One region of the Mesorhizobium sp. M0030 genome, then DNA from elsewhere that is predicted to be linked to it. Evidence: predicted binding sites of a transcription regulator. Region 1 holds the regulator's gene; the other holds the start of a gene.
The links. Region 1 encodes PhoB, which activates phosphate uptake and scavenging genes when phosphate is short. Its sites were predicted from a motif close to TGTCATNNANCTGTCAT; they were not measured.
Positions count from the first base shown of each region.

Region 2: a site for PhoB is predicted at 2,421-2,437, ahead of olsB (l-ornithine N(alpha)-acyltransferase). Genes of this name have one in related genera too.

Region 1 covers NZ_JAMYVE010000009.1:89,528-100,415, forward strand. Annotated here, with positions in the region: gene pstA (phosphate ABC transporter permease PstA) at 1-326, shown strand, start outside; gene pstB (phosphate ABC transporter ATP-binding protein PstB) at 344-1,168, shown strand; gene phoU (phosphate signaling complex protein PhoU) at 1,210-1,914, shown strand; gene phoB (phosphate regulon transcriptional regulator PhoB) at 1,931-2,620, shown strand; gene NKJ80_RS18855 (ROK family protein) at 2,651-3,886, opposite strand; gene xylF (D-xylose ABC transporter substrate-binding protein) at 4,153-5,193, shown strand; gene NKJ80_RS18865 (sugar ABC transporter permease) at 5,338-6,654, shown strand; gene NKJ80_RS18870 (ATP-binding cassette domain-containing protein) at 6,667-7,464, shown strand; gene NKJ80_RS18875 (CHASE domain-containing protein) at 7,621-9,267, shown strand; gene NKJ80_RS18880 (YMGG-like glycine zipper-containing protein) at 9,307-9,549, opposite strand; gene NKJ80_RS18885 (hypothetical protein) at 9,633-9,959, opposite strand; gene NKJ80_RS18890 (hypothetical protein) at 10,102-10,278, opposite strand; gene NKJ80_RS18895 (sensor histidine kinase) at 10,408-10,888, opposite strand, start outside.
Region 2 covers NZ_JAMYVE010000011.1:126,005-136,892, reverse strand. Annotated here, with positions in the region: gene NKJ80_RS21790 (response regulator) at 1-2,224, shown strand, start outside; gene olsB (l-ornithine N(alpha)-acyltransferase) at 2,501-3,376, shown strand; gene NKJ80_RS21780 (trimeric intracellular cation channel family protein) at 3,477-4,109, opposite strand; gene grpE (nucleotide exchange factor GrpE) at 4,229-4,858, opposite strand; gene NKJ80_RS21770 (hypothetical protein) at 5,118-5,318, shown strand; gene NKJ80_RS21765 (fatty acid desaturase) at 5,403-6,425, shown strand; gene NKJ80_RS21760 (DUF934 domain-containing protein) at 6,745-7,278, opposite strand; gene NKJ80_RS21755 (phosphoadenylyl-sulfate reductase) at 7,396-8,160, opposite strand; gene NKJ80_RS21750 (nitrite/sulfite reductase) at 8,135-9,805, opposite strand; gene NKJ80_RS21745 (DUF2849 domain-containing protein) at 9,841-10,134, opposite strand; gene cysG (siroheme synthase CysG) at 10,131-10,888, opposite strand, start outside.

The DNA of each region.
Region 1 (10,888 bases):
CCTCCAAGATGCAGATGGTGTTCCATCACATCCTGCCGCTTGCCGCCCCAGGCATCCTTACCGGCACCATCATCGGCCTGGCGCGTGCGCTCGGCGAGACAGCACCGCTGCTCTTGATCGGCATGGTCGCTTTCGTCGCCGATTATCCGACGACGCCTTTCGATCCGGCGACCGCGCTGCCGGTTCAGATCTATATGTGGGCAAACGAGGCTGAGCGCGCTTTTGTCGAGCGCATGTCCGGCGCCATCATCATCCTGCTCGTCTTCCTCATGGCCATGAACATCACCGCGATCGTGCTCCGGCGCCGCTTCGAGCGGCGCTGGTAGAAAAAAGGCAATTTGGTATGAACATCATGACCGAACAGTCCCTTGAGAATGCAGTGGGCGACAAAATGAACGCCAAGTCGAACGAAGTCATCAAGATGCGCGGCGACAAGGTCGGCGTCTTCTACGGCGAGAAGCAGGCGTTGTTCGACGTCAATCTCGACGTGCGTCAGAACCAGGTGACGGCGCTGATCGGCCCGTCCGGCTGCGGCAAGTCGACCTTCCTGCGCTGCCTCAACCGCATGAACGACACCATCGATTTGGCGCGGGTGACCGGCAAGATCACGCTCGATGAAGACGACATCTACGACAAGAACATCGATGTCGTCGAACTGCGCGCCCGCGTCGGCATGGTGTTCCAGAAACCCAACCCGTTCCCGAAGTCGATCTACGAGAACGTCGCCTACGGCCCGCGCATCCATGGGCTGGCCAAGCGCAAGTCCGACATGGACCAGATCGTCGAGCAGAGCCTGAAGAAGGCGGCGATCTGGAACGAGGTCAAGGACCGCCTGCAGGAGCCCGGCACCGGCCTGTCCGGCGGCCAGCAGCAGCGCCTGTGCATCGCGCGCGCCATCGCCGTGTCGCCGGAGGTGATCCTGATGGACGAGCCCTGCTCGGCGCTCGATCCGATCGCCACCGCCCGTGTCGAGGAGCTGATCGACGAACTGCGCCAGAACTACACGATCGTCATCGTCACCCACTCGATGCAGCAGGCGGCGCGCGTGTCGCAGCGCACGGCGATGTTCCATCTCGGCTATCTCGTCGAGGAGGGCGCCACCGACAAGATGTTCACCAACCCCGACGACAAGCGCACCCAGGACTACATTACCGGCCGCTTCGGCTGAGCCGTCCGGCGGGTGAATTTTCAGGCACGAGGACCAAGATCATGGGTGAACATACCGTCGCCTCCTTCGATGAAGAGCTCGGGCAGATCAGCAAGCTGATCCGCGACATGGGCGATCTGGCAGGCTCGATGGTCAGCGGCTCGACCAGGGCGCTGCTCAATTCGGACAATGCGCTGGCACAGCGTGTCGTTTCCGACGACGCCATCATGGATGCGCGCCAGCGCGAACTGGACGACCGCGCCATCACGCTGATCGCCAAGCGCCAGCCGATGGCCAACGATCTGCGCGCCGTGGTCGGCTCGATCCGCATGGCGGGCGACCTCGAGCGCATCGGCGACCTCGCCAAGAACATCGCCAAACGCGTCGGCACCGTGGGCTTGAGCGTCACGCCGCGCGACCTCTCGCACTCCATCGACGCCATGGCGCAACTGGTGCTGATCCAGGTGCAAGGCGTCGTCGAGGAATATGCCGCCACCGATGCGGCAGCGCTTGCAAAACTCAGGAATGACGACGAGCGCATCGACGTCAAATACACGTCCGTGTTTCGTGAGCTCTTGACCTACATGATGGAAGACCCTCGCAACATCACCGCCTGCACGCATCTCTTGTTCTGCGCCAAGAATCTTGAGCGCATCGGCGATCATGTCACCAACATCGCCGAAAATGCGTATTATGTGCTGACCGGCCAGCAATTGCCCGCCAATCGTCCGAAGCAGGACGAGACGGCGATGGCCACGCCGGCCTGATGAGGGTGAACTGCCTATGATCGCGCCACGCATCATGGTCGTGGAGGACGAGGAGCCACTAGGCGTGCTCCTCCGCTACAACCTCGAATCCGAAGGCTATCAGGTCGAGGTGGTGACACGCGGCGACGAGGCCGAGATCCGCCTGCAGGAAAACGTGCCCGATCTCCTGGTGCTCGACTGGATGGTGCCCGCTGTTTCCGGCATCGAGCTCTGCCGGCGGCTTAGAGTGCGGCCCGAAACCGAGCGGCTGCCGATCATCATGCTGACCGCGCGCGGTGAGGAAAGCGATCGCGTGCGCGGCCTGTCCACCGGTGCCGACGACTATCTGGTCAAGCCATTCTCGACGCCGGAGTTCATGGCGCGCGTGAAGGCGCTGCTGCGCCGGGCCAAGCCGGAAGTGCTGTCCAGCGTGCTCAAGGTCGGCGACATCGTGCTCGACCGCGAGTCGCACCGTGTCTACCGCAAGAAGAGCGAGATCAGGCTCGGACCGACCGAGTTCCGGCTGCTCGAATTCATGATGCGCCATCCCGGCCGCGTGTTCTCGCGCAGCCAGCTGCTCGACAATGTCTGGGGCGAGACGATCTACATCGACGAGCGAACCGTCGACGTCCATGTCGGGCGCTTACGCAAAGCGGTCAACAACGGCCGCATGCCGGATGTCATCCGTACCATTCGCGGCGCCGGCTACGCGATCAGGGAAGACTAGGATGCTGCGCGTCGCGCCGTTGCCGGCCATTCAGGCGACATGCTTGCCGGATTTGGCCTGAATGCCCGGCGCGAAAATCTCCTGATCGACGAAGCCGAGCGCGCGCATGGCACAGCCTTCGCGGATCAGCGGCAGCTCGTTGGGCTCGGTGTCGAAGGAGATCGATTTCGAGTGCTGGCCGCCGGCGGTCTGGGCGATCGCTTCGCGCAATGCCGGCTCGATCAGGTCGAAGGCGGCGGCGCTGACGCCAACCATGGCGACAGGCGCCGGGTCGATCAGCGCAAACAGGCTGCCGAGGCCGAAGCCGAGCGCCTCACCGGCCTTGCGATAGGCTTCGCGCTCCGGGCCATCGGTTTCGCGGGCGCGCGCGGCGAGTGCGCGCATATCAGCGTCGCCGATATCGACCGGCTCGGCATCTTCGCTCATCATTTTGGCGCTGCGCCAGATGGCGTAGTTTCCGGCATAGGCCTCGACGCAGCCGCGCCGCCCGCAGCGGCAGAGCGCGCCGCCCGGACGGTGGATCATGTGGCCGAACTCGCCGCCCGAGGAATGGGTGCCGGTGAACAGTTCGCCTTTCAGCACCAGCCCCATGCCGATGCCGTGCGACAAGAGGATCGCGATGAAATTGTCGCGGTAGCGCTCGGGCTGGCGCCATTGCAGGGCCACCGCCATCATATTGCAGTCGTTCTCCATGGTGGCAGGAATGCCGAATTCCGCTTCCAACATGTCGGCGAAGGCAATGTCGGTCAGTGGCGTGATTGGCGACCACAGCATGGCCCGCGCCTGCGAATCGGTGATGCCCTGGATGCCCATGGCAATGCGGGCGATGCTCTGGACATCGAGGTCCGGGTCCGCGAGACGCCGCCCGACGATTGCTACGCATTCGCCGATCAGCTCGTCGCGCGGCATGGTCAGCGTGTCGAGCCGGCGCTGTTCTTCCGCGACCACCTGGCCGGCATAGTCGATGACGGTGACGGAGAGGAAGTTCAGCGACAGCACCACGGTCATGACCGCCGCCGCTTCCGGGTTGAGGCCAAGGCCGACCTGCGGCCGGCCGCGTTTCAGCGAGCCGGTCTCGCCAGGCTTGCCTTCAATCAGGATGCCTTCTTGAATTAGATCAGACGAGATTGCCGATATCGTCGAATGGCTGAGGCCGGTGGTCGCCGCAATCTCGGTCCGCGACGGCTGGCCGGCCCGGCGCACGGCCGAAATCACCATCGCACGGTTGCGACGGCGCAGATCGTCGTGGCGGATCCCAACCGACATTTGTTTTCCTCCCGGCCTCCTCGCGCCTCATGATAGTGAAGGCGTTCGACGGCACCAGCCAAATATTGGCAGACGCCGGCAGCCCTGTCATTGTTTATTGCGGAGCTCGAAAAAATTCGGCAACGCCATCAGAATCCATCATAATCGATGTTGACAGTGCCTTATCATTGAACCAGTATTTTTTCGAGGCTCGAAAAAATGGAGCCTCTTTGTGCAGGCCTTCGGGCCGGTTTTGTCGCGCCGTGGGCGGCGCAGGGAGGGTTATAATGAACAGATTTGCAGCCGCCATGCTGGCGGGTGTCGCCATGTCGCTGGCGCTGATGTCGGTCGCGCAGGCGAAGGACAAGGTCATCGGCGTGTCGTGGTCGAACTTCCAGGAAGAGCGCTGGAAGACCGACGAGGCGGCGATGAAAACGGCGATCGAAGCCGCCGGCGACAAGTACATTTCGGCCGACGCGCAGTCCAATCCCGGCAAGCAGCTGACCGACGTCGAAAGCCTGATCTCGCAGGGCGCCAACTCGCTGATCATCTTGGCGCAGGACGCCTCGGCCATCGGCCCGGCGGTGCAGAAGGCGCTGGACGAAGGCATTCCGGTCGTCGGCTATGACCGCCTGATCGAGAACAAGGACGTCTTCTACCTGACCTTCGACAACAAGGAAGTCGGCCGCATGCAGGCCCGCGAAGTGTTCAAGGCGAAGCCCGAAGGCAACTATGTCTTCATCAAGGGCTCGGGCTCGGATCCGAATGCCGATTTCCTGTTCTCGGGCTCGATGGAAGTGCTCAAGGAAGCCATCGACTCGGGCAAGATCAAGAATGTCGGCGAGGCCTATACCGATGGCTGGCTGCCGGCCAACGCCCAGAAGAACATGGAACAGTTCCTGACCGCCAATGACAACAAGGTCGATGCCGTGGTTGCGGCCAATGACGGCACCGCCGGCGGCGTTGTCGCCGCGCTGACGGCGCAGGGCCTTGCCGGAACGGTTCCGGTCTCGGGCCAGGACGGCGACCATGCCGCCCTGAACCGCATCGCGCTCGGCACGCAGACGGTGTCGGTGTGGAAAGACGCGCGCGAACTCGGCAAGAACGCCGCCGAGATCGCCTCGCAGCTTGCCGATGGCAAGAAGACGGGCGACATTGCCGGCGCCAAGGACTTCACCACGCCTGGCGGCAACACCGTCAAGTCGCTGTTCCTGACCCCCGTCGCGATCACCAAGGACAACCTCAACGTCGTCATCGACGCCGGCTGGATCAAGAAGGACGAAGTCTGCACAGGCGTCGCCGCCGGCAGCGTCGCGGCTTGCAACTGATCTCGACGACTTGAAGAAATGAGGCGCCGCGGCGGTCAAGCCGCGGCGTTTTCTCTACGAGAATTGTGTGTTTCCGCCATCGGCGGCAAACTTCTAGGCTGTGGTCCGGCATCCGCGCCAGACGGCAAGCCGCTGGAGGACATCATGACCGACACGACCTCAAATCCGCAGGCCGATACGGCACGAGCGTCTGAACTCGGCGCGGTCGCCCGGTTCCTGAAAGCGACCGAGCTCGACACGCGCATGCTCGGCATGGTCGGCGCGCTGCTGGTCATCTGGGTCGGCATACATATCCTGTCGGGTGGGCTTTTCCTGACGCCGCGCAATCTTTGGAACCTGTCGGTGCAGACGTCCTCGGTCGCGATCATGGCGACCGGCATGGTACTGGTCATCGTCATGCGCAACATCGACCTTTCGGTGGGCTCCGTCGAAGGCGTGATCGGCATGATCATGGGCGTGGCACAGGCCGAATTCCTGATTCGCGTCATCGGCTTCCAGCTTGGAAACCCCTGGCTCTGGGTCGTCGCGCTTGCCGCCGGCGTGGTGCTTGGTCTGCTGATCGGCGCGTTCCAGGGCTTCATCATCGCCTATATGCAGGTTCCGGCCTTCATCGTGACGCTTGGTGGCCTGCTGGTCTGGCGTGGCATGGCATGGCTCATCACCAGCGGGCGCACGGTCGCGCCACTCGACGCCACCTTCCAGCTGATGGGCGGCGGACCACGCGGCTCGATTGGCGCCGCTGCCAGCTGGATCGTCGGCATCGTCGCCTGCGCGGCGGTCGCCTTCGCGCTGCTCAACGGTCGCTCACAGCGCAAGCGCTTCAGCTTTCCACTGCGCCCCGTCTGGGCCGAGACCTTGCTTGGCGTGGTCACTTGCGCGGCCATCCTCGGCGCCGTGTGGATCGCCAATTCCTATCCATGGCCGATCGGCATCGTGCGCCAGTACGCACAGCAGAACGGCATCACCGTTCCCGAAGGCGGGCTGTTCATCGCGCATGGCATCGCCATACCGGTGCTAATGGCGGTGATTGTCGGCATCATCATGACGTTCATCACCAAGCGCACGCGTTTCGGCCGCTATGTCTTCGCCATCGGGGGCAATCCGGAGGCAGCGGAACTCGCCGGCATCAACACGCGCTGGGTGACCATGAAGGTGTTCATGATCATGGGTGTGCTGGCTGCAATCAGCGCGGCGATCTCGTCGGCCCGTCTCAATGCGTCAACCAATGCGCTGGGCACACTGGACGAGCTTTTGGTGATCGCGGCCGCTGTCATCGGCGGCACGTCGCTCGCGGGCGGCGCCGGAACGGTGATGGGCGCCATGCTCGGCGCGCTACTGATGCAGTCGCTGCAATCCGGCATGGTGCTGCTCGGCATCGACTCGCCGCTGCAGAGCATTGTCGTTGGCGCTGTCCTGGTCATCGCCGTCTGGCTCGACACCGTCTACCGCAAGCGCGTCTAGGGAGGAACGATTATGGAAAAAACTGCTCCCACCGGTACGCCACTGATCGACATGCGCAACATCTCGATCGCGTTCGGTGGCATTCGCGCCGTCGACGATGCGTCCATCGATCTTTTCCCGGGCGAAGTGGTGGCGCTGCTTGGCCACAACGGCGCCGGTAAGTCGACGCTGATCAAGATCCTGTCGGGCGCCTACAAGCGCGATGCCGGCCAGATCTTGGTCAACGGCCAGGAGGCCTCGATCTCCAATCCGCGCGACGCCAAGAAATACGGCATCGAAACGATCTACCAGACGCTTGCGCTGGCCGACAATGTCGACGCTGCCGCCAACCTCTTCCTCGGCCGCGAACTGATGACCGCGTGGGGGACACTCGACGATGTCGCCATGGAGGCCGAGGCGCGCAAGGTGATGGGCCGGCTCAATCCGCGCTTCCAGCGCTTCAAGGAGCCCGTGATCAAGCTATCGGGCGGCCAGCGCCAGTCGGTGGCGATCGCACGCGCCATCCTGTTCAACGCCCGCATCCTGATCATGGACGAACCGACGGCCGCGCTTGGGCCGCAGGAGACGGCGCAGGTCGGCGAACTGGTAAAGCAGCTCAAGGCCGACGGCATCGGCATTTTCCTGATCAGCCACGACATTCACGACGTGTTCGAGCTTGCCGACCGGGTCTGCGTAATGAAGAACGGCCAGGTCGTCGGCACCGCGCTCACCACCGATGTGACGCAGGACGAAGTGCTCGGCATGATCATCCTGGGAAAGTGCCCGCCCGGCGCCATTCCCGGTCCGGGTGCGCTGAAGATCGCGGCCTGAGACCACGCTATCGTCAGCTGTCATGTTCACTGATGCTCGAGATCGATAAGCCGGCTAAATATGCATGATATGCCAGCTGTCATTATGGCTTGGCCGCGCCATTGTCTTGCCGCGGCGACTTGCCCATAAAGGTCCCGAACCGTCCATGGGCCTGCGTTGAAGAAGTTTTTCCCGATCCTTGCCTTCATTGCCGTTGCACTGATCAGCCTGACGATGGCGGGCTTCGCCTATTTCGCGACCCAGGAAGCGGCGCGCATCAAGTTCGAGGCGACGGCCGACGACGCGCTCAACCGCATCGAAAGCCGTATCGATCTGCATCTGTCACTGCTGCGCTCGACGCAGGCGCTGTTCGACGCCCGCAATGGCGAGATTTCAGGTAGCGAATTCAAGGCCTTCTTCAGCGCCCTCGATGTCGATAACAATTTCGCCGGCCTGCGCGGCATCGGCTATCTCAGGCTGGCCAAGACCGGTGACGAAGCGGCGGTCGAGCGCGACATGTTGCGCGACCGCGGCGCCGCCCACACGGTCTATCCGGACACGACACAGCCATGGCGCACGCCCGTCGTGCTGTTCGAGCCGCTCGACCCTGCCAACGAATCCACCATCGGCTACGACATGTTCACCGAGCCGGTGCGGCGCGAGGCGATCGAAAAAGCGATGGCCGATGACGCACAGCACGCAAGCGGTCTGGTCCAGCTCGGCCAGGACACTGGCGCGGCGCAGACCTTTACCGGTTTCCTGGTCTTCGTCAGGCTCAATGTCGAAACCGCGCCGGATGGTATCAATGCGTCCAGATCATCGACATCAGGCCTTCTCTACGCGGCCTTCCGCGCCCGCGACCTGTTCCAGACCGCGCTCAGCCGCACGCCTTTGCTGCCGGTCAACACCGCGGTCTATGACGGCACGGCCGACGCCGACAATCTTCTGTTCCAGTCGGAAACGCCGCCGGTTGCGAGCTTTGGCGACAGGCTGTTGGTGACGCGCAAGATCATCGTCGCCGGTCGGCCGTGGACGGTGCTGTTTCGGCCGACAAGTGCATTTTCGCAACCGTCCTCGCGCGCCATTCCGGTCATGCTCGGGCTGTTCGGCCTGCTTCTGGCCGGGGCCATCGCGTTGGTGGCGCGCTACCAGGAGCGCGCCTACGACGCCAAGTCGCTGCTGCATGAAACGACGGAAAAAAGCCTGCTCGAAAAGGATTTGATGCTGCAGGAGATGAAGCATCGGATCAAGAATTCGATCACGCGGGTGCTGGCGATTGCGCGCCAGACGGCAGCGCAAGCAACCGACGTGAAGGAGTTCTCAACTTCCTTCTCAGCCCGCCTGCAGGCAATGGCGGCTTCCCAGGATATGCTGACGCGTTCGCGCTGGCAGAAGGCCGATCTTGGCGACCTGCTGCGCATCGAGCTCGGCCAGGTGTTCGGCAAGGAGCTTCCGGAAGGGATATTGTCAGGGCCTCAGGTGCTGCTCGACGAGAGGACGACGCAGGCGCTTGGCCTGACCTTTCACGAACTGGCGACGAATGCGCTGAAATATGGCGAGGCCGGCAATTCCGTGGGTGCGCTCAAGGTCGACTGGTCGTTCGAGGGGCGCGGGTCCGAGCGGATGCTGGTTCTGAACTGGCGCGAGGCCGGGCAGAAGGAACTCGAAGCGCCGGCGAAGACCGGCTTCGGCACCAAGCTGATCGACCTCAATGTCACGCGCGAATTGCGCGGCACGATTGCCCGAGATTTTCGCATCGATGGGCTTACGGTGGAAATCAGGATCCCGCAGCCTGATGCAGTCAAACAAACGGAGACCGGCTGACCGGTCTCCGTCGCGATTGTCTGACGCTTTTGAAGCGGATCAGCAGCGAGCGGTGTAGAGCCGGCCGCGATTGTCGCGATACTGGCAATAGCCGTTGCGCAGGTTGCGCACCAGCAGGCCGGAACCGGCGCCAACGGCTGCGCCGATCAGCGCACCCTTGCCGCCGCCGATCAGTCCGCCGGCCAAAGCACCGACACCGGCGCCGACACCGACATCCTGCTCGGTCGTGCTGCAGCCGCTGACGGCGACCACCGCAACCATGGCAATAATCAATTTCCGCATAGAATCTCTCCTCACTTTTGTCCTCACTTTAGTAAGCTCCAGCCGCTATTTAGCACGAAACAGCAGCCTTTGCCCGCTCGATCTTATTGTTGGCTAAGAGAGTCTTTTTCGCGGCGCGTGGCGTTCGACGCGACCACGACACTGGAAATCTGCAAAGACGCGTCGAGGGTGCCGTCCGGGCGCACGTTCCAGACGATCTGGTCGTAATCATCTTCCAGCGCGGGGTCGACCGTAAGACATTTGGCAACGACGTGCTCGGCCTGACCCTGCACGTCGCCGGCAGCGAATGGACGTTCTGCCGTGCATGCTTCGGCGGTTTCGAAAACACTGACCGGCACCGGCAGTTCACGGCATTCGGTCATGTTGTTCGAACAGCCAATTACCAAAAGCAAAGCGGCGATGTGTTCCACGGCGACACGTCCTCTCGCCATAAGAACGGTCCACAGCCGTCAAAGTTCCTGTGCCGAAAGGGGCGTTAATAATTGGTCGGCTACGAGCTGGACAGTTTCTGAGCCAGGCTGCTTGGGAGCAGCGTGAACCTGAGCATCTGGCTCAGACCAATTGCGACGCCACGATCAGCACAACAGCGGCGACGAGCGCGACAGCGGCGACGCGAAGCAAGGGATGCCAGGCGTGCTGCAAAGGCGAGGCTGAAGCGTCAGGATCCTGAAAGCCGCTCATCGACACCCGGGCGGCCTGCTCCAGCCTGTTCATATCGGCAACCGTCATGATCATTCCTCCCATACTCGCGTTGCAGGCTGCGGCCGAAACATCGGTTGAATCGGTCAAGATCCAGCAATCTCTGGGAACCACAGCATCGGATTTTATGGTGAACAGCCGGTTAAGGAATCCCGCCGCTCATTCGGTTTCGAAATTGCCGTGCGGAACGACGAGGCGATATTCGAGGCGGTCACTGGTGATCTCCAGCGTCGCCGTGCCGTTCAGCGATGCCGGCACGACACGTTCGAGGGCAACGCTGCCGAAGCGTTTCTCGGTGCGCCTGTTATCATTGGCGACAATGGCCTCGACCCAGGTCAGCGACAAAGCCGGCTTGTCTGCGGCCTCTGCGACGTTCGACAGATCGGCGGTTACCTCGACAAAGCCGTCCGGCCGCGCCAGGGCGCCGTAGCTGAATGAATTGACGGCGAGTTCGTGCATGGCCAGGCCGATATGAATGGCCGCGTTGGGATTGAGGTAGGGGTTGACGCCATTGAAGCGCAGGCTCTGCGCGGGATCGGCGCCGTAGCGAACGACCTGGCCGCGGATAAGCTCGCGAAGTGCTGCACCCCGCCAGTTCGACGACGTCACCAGGTCCTGCGAGGAAGCCAGTGACTGCAGG
Region 2 (10,888 bases), on a different contig from region 1:
GACGGCGAAGCGGCAGCGTGTTGCGCCGCCGCCGCTGGCGCCGGATTTGCCGCGCGCCACGTCCGAGGGCCTGCCGTTCCTGACGGTGGTCGCCAGTGTCGTGCTGGCGGGCCTCTCCCACCTCACCGGTGCGCCGATCTTCATCACCCTCGGCCTGCTGGCAACAGGCCTTGCCGGCGTCGCCATGCACCTGCGCAGCCGGCGCACCGTCCGCCGCGCGGCGGCCTTGCTCGACGAAACCGCGGCCCGTAGCCGCGCCGAAATCGAGACGCTGGCCGACCGCATGTGGGAGATGCAGGAGAGCGAGGAGCGTTTTCGCGGGCTGATCGATGCGCTCGGCGATCTCGTCGTCCACCGCGACCGCGACGGCCACATCGTCTACGCCAACAAGGTTTTCGCCAGCCTCGTCGGAACCGACCAACGCGACCTTGCCGGCAGGACTCTGGCCGACCTCGGCATCGATGTCGGTATCGTTCCCGACGCCGCCTTTTCGGATCACGAATGCCTGAGTTCCACCGACGTCTCCATCCGCACGCCGAACGGTCCGCGCTGGTTCTCGTGGATCGAACTGTCGGTACGCGACAAGGATAGCGGCGCCGTCTCGCACCGGGCGATTGCCCGCGACATCACCGCGCGCAAACGCGCCGAATCCTCGCTGATCACCGCGCGCGAGCGCGCCGAATATGCCAGCCAGGCCAAGTCGCGCTTCCTCGCCACCGTCAGCCATGAGATCCGCACGCCGATGAACGGCATCATGGGCATGGCCAAGCTACTGGCCGACACCAATCTGTCGCCCGAGCAGCGCACCTATGTCGGCGCCGTCTCGACCTCGGCCAGCGCGCTTTTGGCGCTCATCGAGGATTTGCTCGACTATTCCAAGATAGAGGCCGGCCGTTTCGACCCGGAGCCGCAGCCGACATCGCTGCGCGAAATCGCCGACAACATCATCGAACTGATGGCGGCGAAAGCCTTCGCCAAGAACATCGGCCTCGGCTGTCATGTCGAGCCCGACGTGCCGCAGATGATCATGGCCGATCCGGGAAGAGTCAGGCAGGTGCTGCTCAACCTGATCGGCAATGCGATCAAGTTCACCGACACCGGCGGCGTGCTGGTTTCTGTTGCACGGGCCCGCACCGAGACCAGCGACCGCATCTGCTTCACCGTCGCCGACACCGGCCCTGGCCTGCGCGAAGAGGATATGGAGCGCATCTTCGAGGAGTTCGAACAGTCCGACGGCACCTCGACCCGCACCCATGGGGGCGCCGGCCTCGGTCTGGCCATATCGAGGCGCCTGGTCGCCGCCATGGGCGGTGCCATTTCGGTGTCGAGCCGGCTTGGCGAGGGATCGGAATTCGTCTTCGAGATCCCGGCCGCAGGAGCAACCGAAGCACCGCAGAACCGGCAGAACATCCTGGCCGGCCGGCGCGCCGTGATCGTGTCGAAGAACGCCGTCGAGGCGGACGCCATCGCCCGCACCATCCGTGCCCATGGCGGCGCCGTCGACGTCGCCGCAACCGCTTCCCAGGCGACGCCCTTCGCCGAACATTGCGATGTGCTGTTGATCGACGCGGCCCTGGAGGACGGCGACGGCAGACTGCTCAAGCGCCTGCGCCAGAGTGGCTTTGCCGATTGCGAGGCGATCACGCTGATCGCGCCGACCGACCGCGGCATGCTTGGCGAATTCCGCACCAGCGGCTACGCCACCTTCTTGGCGAGGCCGGTGCGCGGCGAAACCCTGCTGCGCGTGCTGCTGACCAGTCATGCCCCTGCCTTGCCGCCGCCCAAGCCGGAAAAGACCGGCGCGTCCTCGCTTCGTGCCCATGGCGGGCGCCAGCAAGGTTTGTCGGTGCTGATCGCCGAAGACAACGACATCAACGCCATGCTTGCCCGCGCCACGCTTTTGAAGGCGGGACATCGCGTGAAAGTGGTCGGCAATGGCAAGGCCGCGGTCGAGGCGGTGACCGAAGCCGGGCTGAAAAATCGCTTCGATGTGGTGCTGATGGATTTGCACATGCCGGTCATGGACGGGCTGGACGCGATCGCCGCCATCCGCCGCCACGAGGAGGAAATGGCTGTGCCGCCGGTTCCGATCATGGTGCTTTCGGCCGACAGCCAGGAAAAGACTCGCCACACCGTGCTCGCCCATGGCGCCAGCGGCTTTGTCACCAAGCCGCTCGATCCCGACGCGCTGGTCCATGCCGTCGAGGGCCAGGTGGCCGCCTGAATTCATGTCGCTCGAAAATGGCCCCGGTTTTGAGAAGACGACATGCACAAAACAAAGACTTGAAGCGCGTCGCGTGAATCGTCCCAGCGCGACGCGCTTCAAGGTGACGCTGGCGCAATCCTCGCGTCACGTAGGTAGCCGAATGAGGGTTTTCGCCAGCCGACGAAGTATTGCCCGTCGCGCCGTATCACGGTACTGTCACAATCCTGTTGCACCTACACCGTATCCCCGTGCCAAGAGGGATGGCTCGAAGGAGAATCACTCGTGCATACAGTTATGCCGGAATGTGACACTCGGCCCAGCGCAGGCGGCGCTTTGCTCGCCGCGCGGAACGCCGATGCCGTCGCAACAGGCGCACCGCTGGGCCGTATCGGCAATCTCGAAGTGCGGCTTGCCCGCAATGAGGCCGAGATCGCCGCCGCGCAGGAAGTGCGCTACCGGGTGTTCTATGACGAGCTTGGCGCCAGGAAGGACCTGTTCCAGGCGCAGGACCGGCGCGACGCCGACCGCTTCGACCCGCTGTGCGACCATCTCCTGGTGCTTGACACCTCGATCTCCGGCCCCGAGCATCGCCGCATCGTCGGCACTTACCGCCTGCTGCGGCAAGAGATTGCGGCGACCGCCGGCGGCTTCTATTCCGAAGGCGAGTTCGAACTGACCAAGCTGATCGCCCGCCATCCCGGCCAGCGCTTCCTTGAGCTCGGCCGCTCCTGCGTGCTGCCGGAATATCGCTCGAAGCGCACCATTGAGGCGCTGTGGCAAGGCATCTGGGCCTACATCAACCACTATGAGATCGGCGTGATGACCGGTTGTGCCTCGTTCCCTGGCACGGTGCCGGCTGCGCATGCCGAGGCGCTCACCTACCTTGCCCATCACTGCCGGACCAACTCCGCCTGGGATGTGCGGGCGGTCTCCGGCCGCTATTGCTCGATGGATCTGATGCCGATCGAGGCGGTCAACGCCAAGGCGGCGATCGCGGCCATGCCGCCGCTGGTCAAGGGCTATCTGCGCGTCGGCGCCCGCATCGGCGACGGCTGCGTCATCGACCGTGAGTTCTCCACCGTCGATGTGTTCGTGGTGATGCCGGTCAAGGAAATCGGCGCCCGCTACGTCAACTATTATGGCGGGGAAGCGCAGCGCTTTGCGGCGTGAGGCAGTAGGCAGTAGGCATTAGGCATTAGGCAGTAGTGAAGGCTGCCGCGAATTGCTGACTACCGACTATTCCCTATTCCCTATTCCCTAATCCCTCTCCCTACGGAATATCCTCCGGTCGCCGTCCCGGGCGGCTCTTGTAGGACGGAAAGGTCCAGCCGAATTTCAGCGCGCCGCCGCGCACCAGGAAAGCCGCGACGAAGCCGGCGATATCCGAGGCGAGCGGCGGCAGGCCGGCAAGATCGCCAAGTGTGTAGAGGCCGGCGCCCGCGAGTGCGGCGGTGACGTAGATTTCGGGCCTGAGCAGCACCGATGGCTCGCCGGCCAGCAGATCGCGCAGGATGCCGCCAAATGTGGCGGTCAACACGCCCATAACAACGGAGACGACCGGCGAGCCGGTGATGGCCAGCCCCTTGGCCGCGCCCATTACGGAAAAGGCCGCCAATCCGATGGCGTCGAGCCAGAGCAGCCATTTCCAGCGGGATTCGACGCGGTGGGCGATGAAGAAGACCAGCACCGCAACCGCCGCGCAAACCAGCACATAGCCGGAGTTGGCGACCCAAAAGACGGGCAGGTTGAGGATGACGTCGCGAAGCGTGCCGCCGCCAATGCCGGTGACGCTGGCCAGAAACAGGAAGCCGATAATGTCGAGCTGCTTGCGCGAAGCCGCCAACGCCCCGGTCGCGGCAAAGACGGCGACGCCGGCATAGTCGAGGAGGTCGATGGGTGTCAGGGACATGAGGTAGTAGGGATTGGGAATTAGGGAAAGTATGAATAACACGAAGCCGCGCGATTGATACGCCTGCCCCTATTCCCTATTCCCTATTCCCTATTCCCTACTGCCTACCCTACTCACGCATCCTTCTCGGCCTGCTCGTTCACCGGCCCCGGCTCGACCGGCGCTTCGGTGGCCGCGATCTTGGGGCCGCCCTTGGCGACCCCGACCATGGCCGGCCGCAGCACGCGCTCGCCGATCGAATAGCCCGGCTGCACGACCTGGACGACGGTGTTGGCCGGCACATCGGGATTGGGCACTTCGAACATCGCCTGGTGGAAATTCGGGTCGAACTTCTCACCTTCCGGTTCGAGCTTCTTCACCCCATGCCGTTCCAGCGTCGACAGCATGGCGCGCTCGGTGATCTCGACGCCGTCGATCAGCGCCTTGAAGCCGGCATCTCCGGCCGCTTTCGCCTCGGCGGGGATAGCATCGAGCGCGCGGCGCAGATTGTCCGACACCGACAGCATGTCGCGGGCGAAATTGGCCACCGCATAGGCGCGCGCATCATGCACGTCGCGGGCGGTGCGGCGGCGCAGATTCTCCATCTCGGCTGCGACGCGCAGCGCGCGGTCCTTCAGCTCCTCGTTTTCCTTCAGCAGCCGCACCAGCGCTTCATAGTCGCCGTCGATGCCGCCTTGCGTGCGCTCGGCCTCGGCCGTTTCGATATCCTCGGGCGCGCGTTCGTCTTTTGTCTGGTCGCTCATCGCCATTTCCCGTCATTCGAATGGTTTGGATTTGCGCCCGATATCGAGGTTTGGCGGCCAAAAATCAAGGGGCAAGCCCAGGAGGACGCCCCACAGCAGGCAATGTTGCGGGCTGCCCGTCGGACTTGGTGCGGGGCGCAAGGACGTTCAAAATTAATTCAAACTTTACCGTAACGGCAGCCTTTGCTTGCCAATACCCCGCTATGGGGAACCATTCAAAGCTTGGAGGAGTTTTGAAACCGACACAGGATTTGAGACAATGGACCGCAATACTGGCAACAGAAGCGAAGAGCTCGCCGCCGACATCAGGCGCCAGTTCGGCACCGAGGCGACGACGCGCTTCTTGCGCACCTTGCCGGCCTTCCGCACCGAGGCCGACATTCCCGCCCGTTTCCGGGATCTGCTCGACCGGCTGGACGGCATAGAAGCCAGCATGGCCGGCGGCCAACGCCGTCAATAGCGATGCTATCGCGCGACAATTACGCGCAGTAATTTTGCGTGAGCTTTTCCTTGCGGCAGCGGGACGCCCCGCCTATGCTTCCTGATGAACATGATTTCCCCCGAGACGGCCGCCAACAGCAAGCGCGCCTGGTTGAAGATCCTGGCGCGCTACAAGAAGCCCGACCGGCGACGCAGCACTCTTGAACTCGCCATCACCCTTATTCCTTTCGTTACGCTGTGGGCGCTGTCTTCGGCAGCCTATTCCTATGGCCACTGGTGGGGCTTGATCCTGATCCTTCCCGCCGCCGGTTTTCTGGTGCGGATCTTCATGATCCAGCACGATTGCGGCCACGGCTCCTTCTTCGCCAACCGCACTGCCGACGACTGGATCGGCCGCGCGCTCGGCGTGCTGACGCTGACCCCTTACGATTGCTGGCGGCGCGCGCACGCCACCCATCACGCCAGCGCCGGCAATCTTGACGAGCGCGGCATGGGCGATATCAGGACGTTGACGGTTGCTGAATACCGGCAGCTGTCTTGGCGGGGACGCCTTGCCTATCGTCTCTACCGCCATCCCCTGGTGATGTTCGGCCTTGGCCCGATCTGGCTGTTCATCTTCGAGCAGAGGCTGCCGGTCGGCATGATGCGCGGCGGCCTGACGCCCTGGGTGTCGTCGATGACCACCAATCTCGGCATCGCGGTCGCGGCAGCGCTGCTTATCTGGCTGGTCGGCCCCGGCGCTTTCCTGATCGTCCATTTGCCGATCGTGATCCTGGCCGGATCGGCCGGAATCTGGCTGTTCTACGTCCAGCACCAGTTCGAGGAGACGGAATGGGCGAAGGACGAAGAGTGGGAATTCCAGCGTGCCGCCCTGCACGGCTCGTCCTATTATGATTTGCCGCCGGTGCTGAACTGGTTCACCGGCAATATCGGCGTCCATCACGTGCACCATCTCTCGGCCAAGGTGCCGGGCTACCGGCTGCAGGAAGTGCTGCGCGACTATCCCGAACTGCGCGGCATCGGCCGCGTCACGCTCCTCGACAGCCTGCGCTGCGTCAAGCTTGCGTTGTGGGACGAGAACCGCCGCAAGCTGGTCTCGTTTCGCGAAGCGCGGGCCTTGGCCTAAAAGCAATTCCAGCAAAGTGTGAGGCGGTTTTCCGGGCTTTCGCTTGGGAATTCCGTAAGACAAAGAAAAAAACCGCCGCACCGAAGGCGCGGCGGCATCTCCCAAAAACCGGCTCAGGCAGCCTTGCGCTCCTCGCGCATCCAGACCTTGCAGCCCTGATCATGTCAGGCGCCTTTTCGGCGATCATGATGGACGGTGCATTGGTGTTGCCGCCGATGAGCGCCGATTCCTCCCTCGCGCCCGGCGGATATTTCCGTCCGGACAGCCAGGAGAAGGCCCGATCACAGTCTTTGTAAAGACAGGCGGAATTACCGTCGCGTCAGCTGTTGCGAACGCGCCGCCAGGAGTATTTCGGCCCCTTCGGCTCCGACGCTTCGGTCGGCTGATAGTAAAGGCCCAGCCCGCCTGTGCGGCCTTCTTCGAGGCGCTTCAGCAGAACCGGGTTGGAGATCTCGAACTCGTCGAAGCCGAGGCGCAGCATATGCGGCAGCTGGTCGACGAGCACCTGGCCCGTGGCGCGGACCGCGCCCTCGAAATCGTAGCGGCTGCGCAGCAATTCGCCCTTGGAAAACGAGCGGCCGTCGCTGAAGGCCGGAAAGGCCAGCGCCACCAGCGACAGCTGGTCGAGCAGATCCACGATCTTTTCCAGCTGGTCGCCCGGCAGCAATGCGACGCCCAGCCGCTCCTTGGCCGAGCGCCGCACCTCGGCATCAAGGCCGAGAAATGCCTGCAACGGCAGGATGAAGCGGCCATTGCCCGCCAGTGCATCCGCACTTTCGGCATGTGTCCACTCGTCTTCGCGAAACCCCGTCCGGGTCCAGAGGCGGGTCTCCGCTGTGGTCTGTTCAGTCATAGAAAATTCCTAAAGCCCTAAAAATCGAAAGTCCGCGAAAGCCGGTCCACACGAAACCGGCGGCCTCCGAGCGGAAGCCGCCGTTGCAGGCCAGCCTCACCTGAATATCACCATAGCTTAAAGGGATGCGTCGGTCAGCGATACTTCCAGTCCCGACAGATGGATGCCGCACTCGGTCTTGGCATGACCGGCCCAGCGTCCGCTTCGCGCATCCTCGCCCGGCTGCACCGGCTGCGTGCATGGGAAGCAGCCGATCGACAGATAGCCGTACGCAACCAGCGGATTTTCGCGCAGCGCATGCGCGCGCATGTAGTCAGCCTGGTCGGATGTCGTCCAGTGCGCCAGCGGATTGACGCGTACGCGCGGGCCGACCGCCTCGAACACCGGCAGCGCGGCTCGCGTCGCCGCCTGGAAGCGCTTCCGGCCGGTCAGCCAGGCGCGGAAGGGGGCGACGCCGCGCGCCAGCGGCTCGACCTTGCGCACGTCGCAGCAGGCATCGGTATTGCTCTGGTGCAGATTGCCGGTCGGATCGACCCGCTCGAGCGCCGCGTCTTCGGGCTTGATCACCCTGATGTTGGTCAGCCCGAAATCGGCGACCAGCGCATCGCGATAGCCCAGCGTCTCTCCGAAATGCTTGCCGGTGTCCAGGAAGATGACCGGCAGCGTGCGGTCGACCTTGGCGATCATATGCAGCAGGACGGCGGAATCCGCGCCGAAGGACGACACGGCGGCGATCTCGTCATGAAACAATTCGCTCGCCGCGCGTTCGATGATGTCGAGCGGGCTCAGATGTCCATACAGCGCGTCGAAGCCCGCCGCTTTGGCGGCGATGCTGTCGTCGACGTCGACGATGCGGTCAAGCGGCCTTGGTTTCGCCAGCATAGAGCGCCTCCTTGAACGGCGCGGGACCGACACGGCGGTAGGCGTCGATAAAACGTTCACTGGGACCGAGCCGAAGGCCGAGATAGGTGTCGACGATCTGCTCGATGGCGTCCGTGATCTCTTCCGAAGAGAAGCCGCGGCCGATGATTTCGCCAACCGAGGTGTTCTCGTCGGCCGATCCGCCAAGCGTCACCTGGTAGAGTTCGGAGCCTTTCTTCTCGACGCCGAGGATACCGATATGGCCGACATGGTGATGTCCGCAGGCATTGATGCAGCCGGAAATCTTCAGCTTCAATTCGCCGATCTCGCGCTGCCGCTCCAGCGAGGCGAAGCGAAGCGAAATCTCCTGCGCGATCGGGATCGAGCGCGCTGTCGCCAGCGCGCAATAATCGAGGCCAGGGCACGCGATGATGTCGCTGATCAGGTTGGAATTGGCCGTCGCGAGGCCAATGTCGACCAAAGCGTCGTAGACCGCTTTCAAATCGGCGCGCGCCACATGCGGCAGGATCAGGTTCTGCTCATGGCTGACGCGCAGTTCGTCGAACGCGTATTTCTCGGCGATGTCGGCGACCGCTTCCATCTGGCTGTCGGTGGCATCGCCCGGCACTTCGCCGATACCTTTCAGCGAAATCGTCACCGCGGCATAGTCGGGATGGCGATGCGTCACGACATTCTGGTCGAGCCAATCCGAGAAGCTTTTGGAATCGAGCCGCGCCAGCTTGATCGCCGCGTCGCCTTCCGGCCGGGCGGTCAGTGCCGGCGGCGCGAAATAGGCGTCGATGGCACGGATGTCGGCTTCCGGCAGCTTCAGCTCGGCGTCCTTCAGCTCCTGCCATTCGGCCTCGACCTGGCGGGTGATTTCCTCGACGCCGGTCTCGTGGACGAGGATCTTGATGCGCGCCTTGTACTTGTTGTCGCGGCGGCCATAGAGGTTGTACACGCGCAGGATCGCCGTGCAGTAGGACAGCAGGTCGGCTTCCGGCAGGAAGTCGCGGATCTTGCGCGCCACCATCGGCGTGCGGCCCTGGCCGCCACCGACATAGACGGCAAAGCCGAGCTCGCCGGCGGCGTTCTTCTTCAGATGCAGACCGATATCATGCGTCTGGATGGCGGCGCGGTCGCGCTCGGCCCCGGTCACCGCGATCTTGAACTTGCGCGGCAGGAACGAGAATTCCGGATGCACAGACGACCATTGCCGCAGGATCTCGGCATAGGGGCGCGGATCAGCGACCTCGTCGGCGGCGGCGCCGGCAAAGTGATCGGCGGTGACGTTGCGGATGCAATTGCCGCTGGTCTGGATGGCATGCATCTCGACGCTGGCGAGATCGGCCAGGATCGCCGGAATGTCGGACAGCGCCGGCCAGTTGAACTGGATGTTCTGGCGCGTGGTGAAGTGGCCGTAGCCCTTGTCGTATTTGCGCGCGATGTGGCCGAGCATGCGCAGTTGCGCGCTGTTCAGCGTGCCATAGGGCACCGCGATGCGCAGCATGTAGGCGTGCAGCTGCAGGTAGACGCCGTTCATCAGCCGCAGCGGCCGGAACTGATCCTCGGTGATCTCGCCGGACAGCCGGCGTTCGACCTGGTCGCTGAACTCGGCGACGCGGGCCTGGACAAAATCGTGGTCGAACTCATCGTAGCGGTACATGTTTCGTCTTTCAGGGCGCGTCCGCCCGTATTTTGTTACGCTGCCCGCGCAGCCTGCTTGCCCAGATCTTCCCGGATGGTCGGGCCGGCGGCGCGGATCTTTTCGCGCAAGCGTACCGGCACGACGACGCCATTGATGACTTCAACGTCGATCAGATTGACGTCGACAACCTGATTGTTGGCGTTGGCCTTGGCGCCGATTGCTTCCAGCCTGTCCTCTGCCGCTTGGTCATGGGCAAGGTCGGCATGGTCGACCGTCTCGGCCCAGCCGCCATCGGCGTACCAGACGGCGATGCCGTCGGAGAGGCGGTTTGCGGTCAGTATCTTCATGGCTCGACCTCTGCGTCGGCCGCGTTGGCGGCGCCCTCATAGTTATGGGCCGCGAGCGGCTCGGAACGTTCAAAGTTGGCGCCGGCAACCGCGTCGCCGATGATGGTCATCACCGGACCGGCCAGATCGGCGCGCTCTTCCAGCGACGGCAAATCGGCCAGTGTGCCGTGGAAACGGCGGCGGTTCTGCAAGCTGGCATTCTCGACCACGGCAACCGCCGTGTCCGGCGACAGGCCGGCCTCGATCAGTCGTCCGGCGACTTCGGCGGCGACCGAGCGGCCCATATAGACGGCGACGGTGGCGCCGGAAATGGCGAGCTTGGCCCAATCCGGCAGCGAATTGCCCTTCAGATCATGGCCGGTGGTGAACACCATCGACGAGGAGACGCCGCGCAGCGTCAGCGGCAGCTCGAAGTCGGCGGCGGCGGCAAAGGCGGCGGTGACGCCGGGGACGACATCATAGGCGATGCCGGCATCGCGCAGTGCGGCCATCTCCTCGCCGGCGCGGCCGAACACGAGCGGGTCGCCCGACTTCAGCCGCACGACGCGCTTGCCCTGCCTGCCGAGATCGACCAGCAGCGCATTGATCTCGGCCTGGCTCTTGGTGTGGCATCCCTTGCGTTTTCCGACCGGCAGCCGCTCGGCGTCGCGGCGGCCCATGGCGACGATCGCCTCCGGCACCAGCGCGTCATAGACGATGACGTCGGCTTCCATCAAAAGCCGATGCGCGCGCAGCGTCAGAAGATCCTCAGCAC